Regions from separate parts of the Salana multivorans genome, predicted to be linked through region 1. Evidence: predicted binding sites of a transcription regulator. Region 1 holds the regulator's gene; the other holds the start of a gene.
The links. The regulator HrcA, encoded in region 1, represses chaperone genes, less so after heat shock. The targets are predictions, from matches to a motif close to TTNGCACTCGNNNNNNNCGAGTGCNAA.
Positions count from the first base shown of each region.

Region 2: a site for HrcA is predicted at 2,513-2,539, ahead of groES (co-chaperone GroES). Genes of this name have one in related genera too.

Region 1 covers NZ_RKHQ01000002.1:166,142-170,553, forward strand. The annotation lists gene EDD28_RS13010 (hypothetical protein) at 120-905, shown strand; gene EDD28_RS13015 (DUF3097 family protein) at 961-1,878, opposite strand; gene hrcA (heat-inducible transcriptional repressor HrcA) at 2,022-3,074, shown strand; gene dnaJ (molecular chaperone DnaJ) at 3,160-4,290, shown strand; gene EDD28_RS13030 (PhoH family protein) at 4,287-4,412, shown strand, end outside.
Region 2 covers NZ_RKHQ01000001.1:2,299,913-2,304,324, reverse strand. The annotation lists gene guaB (IMP dehydrogenase) at 1-1,177, opposite strand, end outside; gene EDD28_RS09895 (WhiB family transcriptional regulator) at 1,481-1,783, shown strand; gene groES (co-chaperone GroES) at 2,038-2,334, opposite strand; gene EDD28_RS09885 (THUMP-like domain-containing protein) at 2,643-3,914, shown strand; gene EDD28_RS09880 (glutamate--cysteine ligase) at 3,950-4,412, shown strand, end outside.

The sequences.
Region 1 (4,412 bases):
CGCCAGAGGATCCCTACGGCGCACCGCCGCCGCCCGGTCCGTACGGCAGCCCGAGCCAGCCGGGTCCCTCAGGGGGCCCGGCTGGTCCGTCTCTGCCACCCCTTCCAGCTGACCGACCCGTGCTCGACGCCGTCGGCGACGGCGTCGGCTTCGTGTCGGGCCCGCCGGTCGGCCGGTTCGCCGGCCCGCCGGGCGTCGTCCCCGTGTCGGCGACGCGGGCCGTGTCCGACGCGCTGAGCATGTTCCCGCGCGGCGTCGGCACGCTGTGCGGGCTGGTCGCGGTCGTCTGGGTGGCGCTCGCGGCGCTCAGCCTCCCGCTCCGGCTTCTCACCGGCGACCCCGGGTTCCTCGCCAACGGCGCGGTGCTCCTCGGCACGTGGTCCGGCTGGCGCACCTACCTCGTCGGTGCCGCCGCGATGCTGCTCTCCGGGCTCGTCACGGGCGTCCTCACGCTCCTCCTCGCGCGCGGCGCGCTCCGGGTGGTGCGGACGGGTGCCCTGCGGTTCGCTGACTGCTGGTCGCTGCCGCGCGGCTGGTTCGGCTACGCCGGCGTGATCGCCGTGCTCACCCTGCTGCCGGCGCTCGCGCCGGCGTCGAGCACGTCGCCCGTCTCGGTGTCGTCGGCCGTCGCCCTGGTCTGCCTGGTCGCGTCGCTCGGGCTGGCGTTCGCGCCGTTCGCGCTCTCGGACGACCCCGGCCGGGCCGGTGCCGCGATCGGCGCCTCCCTCCGTCTCGTCCGGGAGAACCTCGGCCAGACGCTCCTGCTGGCGCTGCTCTGCCTCGTGGTCCTCGCGCTGGGTGCCCTGGCGTGCTTCGTCGGCCTGGTGGTCGCGATCCCGGTGGCCGTGACCGCCTACGCCCGGCTCTACGTCGCGATCCGCGGCGAGGAGGTCGTCATCGTCTGACGGCGCCCCGGGCCCGCCGTGCGGCAAGCCCGCCGTGCGGCAAGCCCCGCCGCCGTCAGTCCCCGTCGCCGACCGTGACGAAGTCGACGAGCTCCTCGACGCGGCCGAGCAGCGCCGGCGACAGGTCGCGGTAGTCGCGGACCTGGCGCAGGATCCGGCGCCAGCCCTGCGCGACGTCGGCGGGGGAGCCGGTCGGCCAGCCCAGCGCCCGCAGCGTCCCGACCTTGATGTCGGTGCCGCGCGGCACGTCCGGCCACGCCCGCAGCCCGACCCGCTCGGGTCGCACGGCCTGCCAGACGTCGACGTACGGGTGGCCGAGCACGCGCACGTGCGCCGCGGCCGGTCCGAGAGCGCGCAGCGCGTCGTCGGCCAGACGCCGCTCCTTCGAGCCGGGCACGAGATGGTCGAGCAGGACGCCGGCCCGGCGGGTCGGCCCCGGCTGGAAGCCGGTGAGCACCTCGGCCAGGTGGTCGGCGCCCTCGAGCAGCTCGACGACGATCCCCTCCAGGCGCAGGTCGTCGCCCCAGACCTTCTCGACGAGCTCCGCGTCGTGCTTGCCCTCGACCCAGATCCGCGAGGCGCGGGCGACCCGCGCCCTCGCTCCCGCCACAGCGAGCGATCCCGACGCCGTCCGCGCACGCGGCGCCGACTCCGCCACCCGGGGCGGCCGGACCAGCCGGACGGGTGCCCCGTCGAGCCAGAACCCGGCGCCGAGCGCGAACGAGCGGCGACGCCCGGCGCGGTCCTCGAGCACGACGACGTCGCCGCCGTTCGTGCGCTCCAGCGCCATGATCTCGCCGACGAACCCGGTCGCGACGTCCTCGACCACGAGGCCGGGCACGGCGAGCTCGTCCCGCGTCGGCCGACGCGCTCCCGTCCGGACGCGCGGGTCGGCCGCCTGGCCGCGCCCGCCGCCGGCCAGCACGTCGGCCCCGTACGGGTCGCCGGGGAAGGAGAGGGTCCGATCGGTCACGTTGGAGGCTAACCCGCCCGATGTCGCGCGCGCCGGGAGGCGCGCTGGCACGCGGGCGTAGAATTGGCACTCGCGGTCGGTGAGTGCTGACCGCGCCGCGCTGCGTCGGGTGAGCGTCGGGTCAGCGTCAGCGAGGAGGAGCGATGAGCACGAAGAACCGTCGGCTCGACGTCCTGCGCGCCATCGTCTCCGACTACGTCTCGACCCAGGAGCCGGTCGGCTCGCGCGCGCTCGTCGAGCGGCACGCACTGGGCGTCTCCCCGGCGACCATCCGCAACGACATGGCCGCGCTGGAGCAGGAGGGGTACATCGCCCAGCCGCACACGTCGGCCGGGCGGATCCCGACGGACGCCGGCTACCGGCTCTTCGTCGACCACCTCGCGGCGCTCAAGGCGCTCAGCCCGGCCGAGCGGCGCGCGATCGAGACCTTCCTGTTCGAGGCGGTCGACCTCGACGACGCGGTCGAGCGCACCGTGCGGCTCCTCGCGCAGCTCACGCAGCAGGCGGCGGTCGTGCAGTACCCGTCGCTGCGCCGCTCGGCGCTGCGCCACCTCGAGGTGGTGCCGCTGGCGAACGGCCGCGTCATGACCGTCATCATCACCGACTCCGGCCGCGTCGAGCAGCGCACCGTGACGCTGCCGGACGGCGCCGCGGCGCCGGACGAGGCCGAGGTGGCCGACCTGCGGGTCCGGTTCAACGTCGCCGCGGCCGGCCGGCGGATGCCCGAGCTCGGGCTCAGCCTGCGCGCGGTCCCGGACGTCGTGGCGCCCGGCGTCGCGGAGCTCGCCCGACAGATCGCCGAGGTCGTCGTCGAGACGCTCACGGAGGAGGTCGAGGACCGCCTCGTCATGGCGGGCCACAGCCACCTCACGCGCTCGCCGCTCGACTTCTACCACGGCCTCCAGCCCGTCCTCGAGGCGCTGGAGGAGCAGGTCGTCCTCATGAACCTGCTCGCCGACGTCGCGTCGGAGGGCGAGGCGGGCGGCGACGTCACGGTGCGGATCGGCGCCGAGAACGGCTACTCCCCGCTCGCGCACGCGTCGCTCGTCGCTGCCCCCTACGGCCGCGAGGGCACGGGGGACGCGCTCGCCTACCTCGGCGTGCTCGGGCCGACCCGGATGGACTACCCCGGCACCATGGCGGCCGTGCGAGCCGTCGCACGCTACCTGTCCCGATTCGTCTCGCCGCTCGAGTGAGCCCCGACTACCCGGCCGCTCGCCCGACCGACGCCACCAGCTCGACCGACCGTCCGTTCCCTCGCACTACAGGAGCCCATCGCTCGTGACCGACTACTACGAGATCCTCGGCGTCTCGCGTGACGCCACCACCGAGGAGATCAAGCGCGCCTACCGGAAGCTGGCGCGCCAGTACCACCCGGACGTCGCCGGCGAGGAGTCCGCCGAGAAGTTCAAGGAGGTGACGATGGCGGCCGAGGTCCTCACGGACCCGGAGAAGCGCCGGATGTACGACCTCGGTGGACCCTCGGCGTTCGGCGCCGGCGGAGCCGGCGGCCCCGGGATGGGCGGCTTCGGCTTCGGCGACCTGTTCGAGACGCTGTTCAACACGGCCGGCGCGACGGCCCGCGGCCCCGTTCCGCGCTCGCGGCGCGGCCAGGACGCGCTCGTGCGGATCGACCTCGACCTGGCCGAGGCCGCGTTCGGCGTGCACCGGGACCTCACGGTCGAGACGGCCGTCGTGTGCGGCACGTGCCACGGCTCCTGCGCGCGCCCGGGCACCTCGCCGCGGCCGTGCAGCGTGTGCGGCGGCCGCGGCATGGTCCAGCGCGTGGCGCGCTCCTTCCTCGGCAACGTCATGACGCAGGCGCGCTGTGACGCCTGCCAGGGCTACGGCTCGACGATCCCCGAGCCCTGCCTCGAGTGCTCCGGCGAGGGCCGCGTCCGCACGCGGCGGACGATCGGCGTCGACGTGCCGGCCGGCGTCGAGACCGGGTCGCGGATCAAGCTGACCGGGCAGGGCGAGGTCGGTCCGGGTGGCGGTCCCGCCGGTGACCTCTACGTCGAGGTGCGCGAGCTCCCGCACCCGGTGTTCACGCGCCGCGGCGACGACCTGCACTGCACCGTGAGCCTGCCCATGACGGCGGCGGCGCTCGGGACGGTGCTGACGGTCGAGTCGCTCGACGGCCAGCTCGACCTCGACATCGCGCCCGGCACGCAGCCGGACGAGGTGCTGACGCTGCGCGGCAAGGGCATGGGCCGGCTGCGCGGGCACGGCCGCGGGGACCTGCACGTCCACCTCGACGTCCAGGTGCCGACCAAGCTCGACGAGCGCCAGCAGGAGCTGCTGCGCGAGCTCGCCGGGCTGCGCGGCGAGGAGTCGCCGGCCGCGCGCCTGGCCCCCGTCGGGGCCGGGATGTTCGCCCGGTTGCGCGACAAGCTGGCGGGGCGCTCGTGACGGCGCAGCCGGGCGGCGGCTCGGGGCAGCCGGGCGCGGAGTCGCGCACGCCGGTGGTGCACCGGCTCGAGCTCGCCGACGGCGTCGACCCGCGCGCGCTCCTGGGGCCGGCCGACGAGGTG
Region 2 (4,412 bases), on a different contig from region 1:
CGCCGAGCATGACCGAGTCGGCACCGGCGACGAGCGCCTTGGCGATGTCGCCGGAGAACTGCAGGCCGCCGTCGCCGATGACCGGGACACCGGCCGGCTTGCACGCGAGCGAGGCCTCGAAGATCGCCGTCACCTGCGGGACGCCGACGCCGGCGACCACGCGCGTCGTGCAGATCGAGCCGGGCCCGACGCCGACCTTGACCGCGTCGACGCCCGCCTCGACCAGCGCGGCGGCGCCGGCGCGCGTCGCGATGTTGCCGCCGATGATCTGGACGTCGCGCGTGGCCGGGTCGGACTTCAGGCGGCGCACCATGTCGAGCATGAGGCGCGCGTGGCCGTTGGCCGTGTCGACGACGAGGACGTCGGCACCGGCCTCGACCAGGGCGGTGGCCCGCTGCCACGCGTCGCCGAAGAAGCCGACGGCCGCGCCGACGAGGAGGCGACCGGCGCCGTCCTTGGAGGCGTCCGGGTACTGCTCGGACTTGACGAAGTCCTTGACCGTGATGAGGCCGCGCAGGCGACCGGCGTCGTCGACCAGCGGCAGCTTCTCGACGCGGTGCTTGGCCAGGAGCGCCTGCGCGTCCCGGCGCGAGATGCCGACGTGCCCGGTGACGAGCGGGCAGGCCGTCATGACCTCGCGCACCAGCGTCGTCGCGAAGGTGTCGCGCGGGACGAACCGCAGGTCGCGGTTGGTGATGATGCCGACGAGCGTGCCGTCGGGCTCGACGACCGGGAGGCCCGAGACGCGGTACTGGCCGCACAGGGCGTCGAGCTCGGCGAGCGAGACGTCCGGGCCGACGGTCAGCGGGTCGGTGATCATCCCCGACTCGGACCGCTTGACCACGTCGACCTGGGCGGCCTGCGCCTCGATCGGGAGGTTGCGGTGGAGGATGCCGATGCCGCCCTGGCGGGCCATCGCGATCGCCATCCGGGCCTCGGTCACGGTGTCCATGGCGGCCGAGAGCAGCGGGATGGCGATGGACAGCTCGCGCGTGAGCCGCGTCGCCGTGTCCGCCTCGCTCGGGATCACGTCGGTCTCGCCGGGCAGCAGCAGGATGTCGTCGTAGGTGAGGCCGACGAAGCCGAACTTCTCCTCGAGGGACGGAGGGGCAGCGCTGGCGGGGGCACCGAGGGTGGAGGAGGCGAGCTGGCTGGTCGAGGAGGTCGTGGCCGTCACGCCTCCATCGTAGAGCGGGTGCGCGCGAGCGAGGGTGCCGGTGGCGGCGGCCGCGACCGCATGGGGGACGACGCGGCGAGGCGGCGCATGGCGTCGCGCGCGACGTGGCGTGACGAGGAACACGAAAGGGGGCGGTGATCCGGGACCAAAGTCCTTGACTCCACGGAGGAGGCACTTCGGCACCCATCGACCCACCTCAGGACCGAGTCGGCCGTTCTCGCTCACTTGAAACGGGTCTGACGTCCTCATAGAGTCGTCACACGCACCGTGAGACAGTGCGCGCGATATAAGGGGGTGTTGGCAGTGGCGGAGCTGTCGAGGTTGCCGGGTCCGGTCATGGACCTGTGGGAGTGGCAGTTCGATGGAGCCTGCCGGACGGCCGAGCCGTCGATCTTCTTCCACCCGGAGGGCGAGCGCGGTGGCGCGCGACGTCGGCGCGGCGAGGCCGCGAAGGCGGTCTGCGCCACGTGCCCCGTGATCGTCCAGTGCCGCGAGCACGCCCTCGCCGTGCGCGAGCCCTACGGGGTGTGGGGCGGCCTGACCGAGGAGGAGCGGCTCAGCGCCCTCGACGCAGACCTGCGAGGCCGCCTCCGTGACGTCGGCTGAGACCGGCGAGCCGTCGTCCGCGACCGGCCGGCGACCGCGGACGACGAGGCCCCGGAGCGGCTAGTCTGTCGGCCTGGAACGACTTCCCCGGGTGACCCCCTGCGCCCGGGGCGGAGGAGCCCCAGAGAACACGTTCGGTGCTCCTGCTGTTCGCGGTGAGGGTCGCGGACGGACAGCGAACGGGCCCCGGTCTGAGACCGGGGCCCGTTCTGCTGCTCGCTGACGTCGGCTCGGCCGACGTCAGCGGGCGAGCGTCACTTCTCGACGATGGCGAGGACGTCGCGCGCCGAGAGGATGAGGTACTCGGCACCCGCGTACTTGACCTCGGTGCCGCCGTACTTGCTGTAGATGACGATGTCGCCGACGGCGACGTCGACCGGGACGCGGTTGCCCTTGTCGTCGATCCGGCCCGGGCCGACGCTGAGGACCTTGCCCTCCTGGGGCTTCTCCTTCGCGCTGTCCGGGATCACGAGACCGGACGCAGTGACCTGCTCCGCCTCGACCGGCTGGACGACGATCCGGTCCTCGAGGGGCTTGATGGAGACCGACACGTCGGACCTCCCCTTCCGTAGCTTCAGTTGACAACGTTGACGAGGACGAGTGCGCCGACCGGCCGCCGTCGCGGGGATCGGACGATCTGCTCACTGCCCGTGGTTCCGGGGAGCGCGGGCCGCCGCGACGAGAGTCGCTGCCACCCGGTCCCGGTGCCTCGCTCATTCTAGAAATGAGTTAGCACTCGGTCAAGGCGAGTGCCAGGTGTCGCGTCCCGGCGCGCGCGGTGGAGCCGCGTCGGCCCGGCTCGGCGAGCGTCGGACCCCCGAGGGTTGGGGCACCGCGGAGCGTGGGGCAGGATCGGGGGGTGGATCTCGAGGCGCTGCGACAGCTGGCCGAACCCGCGGGCTGGGCCCTCCTCGCGGACCTTCCGGCCTACGACGAGAAGCAGAGCCTCGCCCTCGGCACGGCCCTGCGACAGGCCGGCTTCGCACCGGAGCTCGTCTCGGCGGCGCTCACGCAGTCGCGGCTGCGCGCCCGGGCGACCGGCAAGTTCGGCGATCTCGCGGCCGACATGCTCTTCACGCCGGACGGCCTCGAGCAGGCGACGCGCCTGTCCGTCGCCGCTCGCCACGCCCACCGGTTCCGGTCGGCCGGCGTCCGCGTCGTCGCCGACCTCGGGTGCGGCATCGGCGCCGACGCGCTCGCGCTGGCCGGGATGGCGCTCGACGTCGTCGCCGTCGAGCGCGACCCCGTCACCGCCCTGGTTGCCGCCGTCAACCTGCGCCAGTTCCCCGAGGCCCGCGTCGTCGCCGGTGACGCACTCGACCCGGACGTCCTGCGGGACGTCCTCGCCGGGACGTCGACGGGACCCGTCGACGGCGTGTGGGCCGACCCGGCGCGGCGCACCAGCAGGGGGCGGCTGCACCGCCTCGAGGACTACTCCCCCGCCGTCGCCGACCTGCTCGCCCTGCGCTCGCGCGTCCCGGCGCTCGGGATGAAGCTCGGCCCCGGCATCGCCCATCGCGACCTCCCCGGCGACGCCCTCGTCCAGTGGCTGAGCGTCGCCGGCGACGTCCTGGAGGCCGACCTCTGGTTCGGCGACCTCGCACCGGAGGGGACGGGCCGCGGCGCCGTCGTCGTCGGACGCGACGGCCGCGCGACGACGCTGCTCGACCCCGGTGACCCCACCGGTCCGATCACGCCGGCGCCGAGCGGACCGGGCGCGAGCGGTGGCGCGGCCGTCGGCCGCTACGTCTTCGAGCCGGACGGCGCGATCATCCGGGCCGGCCTGGTCCACCGCCTCGCCGAGCTCCTCGACGCGCGACTGCTCGACCCCACCATCGCGTTCCTCACGGGCGACCGGCTGCCCGCCGACGACGACACCGGGCGCTGCGTCGCGGCCTTCCGCGTGCTCGACGTCATGCCCTACTCGCTCAAGCGGCTGCGCTCCTACCTGCGCGAGCGTCGGATCGGCACGCTGGAGATCAAGAAGCGCGGCTGGGACCTCGACCCGGCGCGCCTGCGCCAGCAGCTTGCGTTGCGCGGAACCGCGTCGGGGACGATCATCCTCACCAGGGTCGCGGGCGAGCACCGCGTGGTCGTCGTCGAGCGCGTCGACCCGCCGGCACCCGCCTGAGCCGCCACCGGCAGCTCCCGAGCACTGGAGGAACGATGGCGCAGCCCTTCCCCGTCCCGTTCGCGACCTCGCGCCGCGGGACCATCGGGATCGAGTGGGAGCTCGCGCTCGTCGACGCCGACTCCGGCGACCTGCGCCAGTGCGCGGCGACGGTGCTGGACGAGCTGCGCCCGCCCGGGCAGAGCGAGCACCCGATGATCAAGCAGGAGCTCCTGCTCAACACGGTCGAGATCGTTACCGGGGTGAACGAGACCGTCGCCGGCGCCGCGCGCGACATCGAGCGCGCCGTCGGGGAGCTGCGCACGGTGACCGACCAGCTCCGGGTCGAGCTGATGTGCGCCGGGACCCACCCGTTCGCCCGCTGGACCGACCAGAAGGTCACCGACAAGCAGCGCTACACCACGCTCATCGACCGCACCCAGTGGTGGGGCCGGCAGATGCTCATCTTCGGCGTCCACGTGCACGTCGGGATCGAGGACCAGCGCAAGGTGCTGCCGA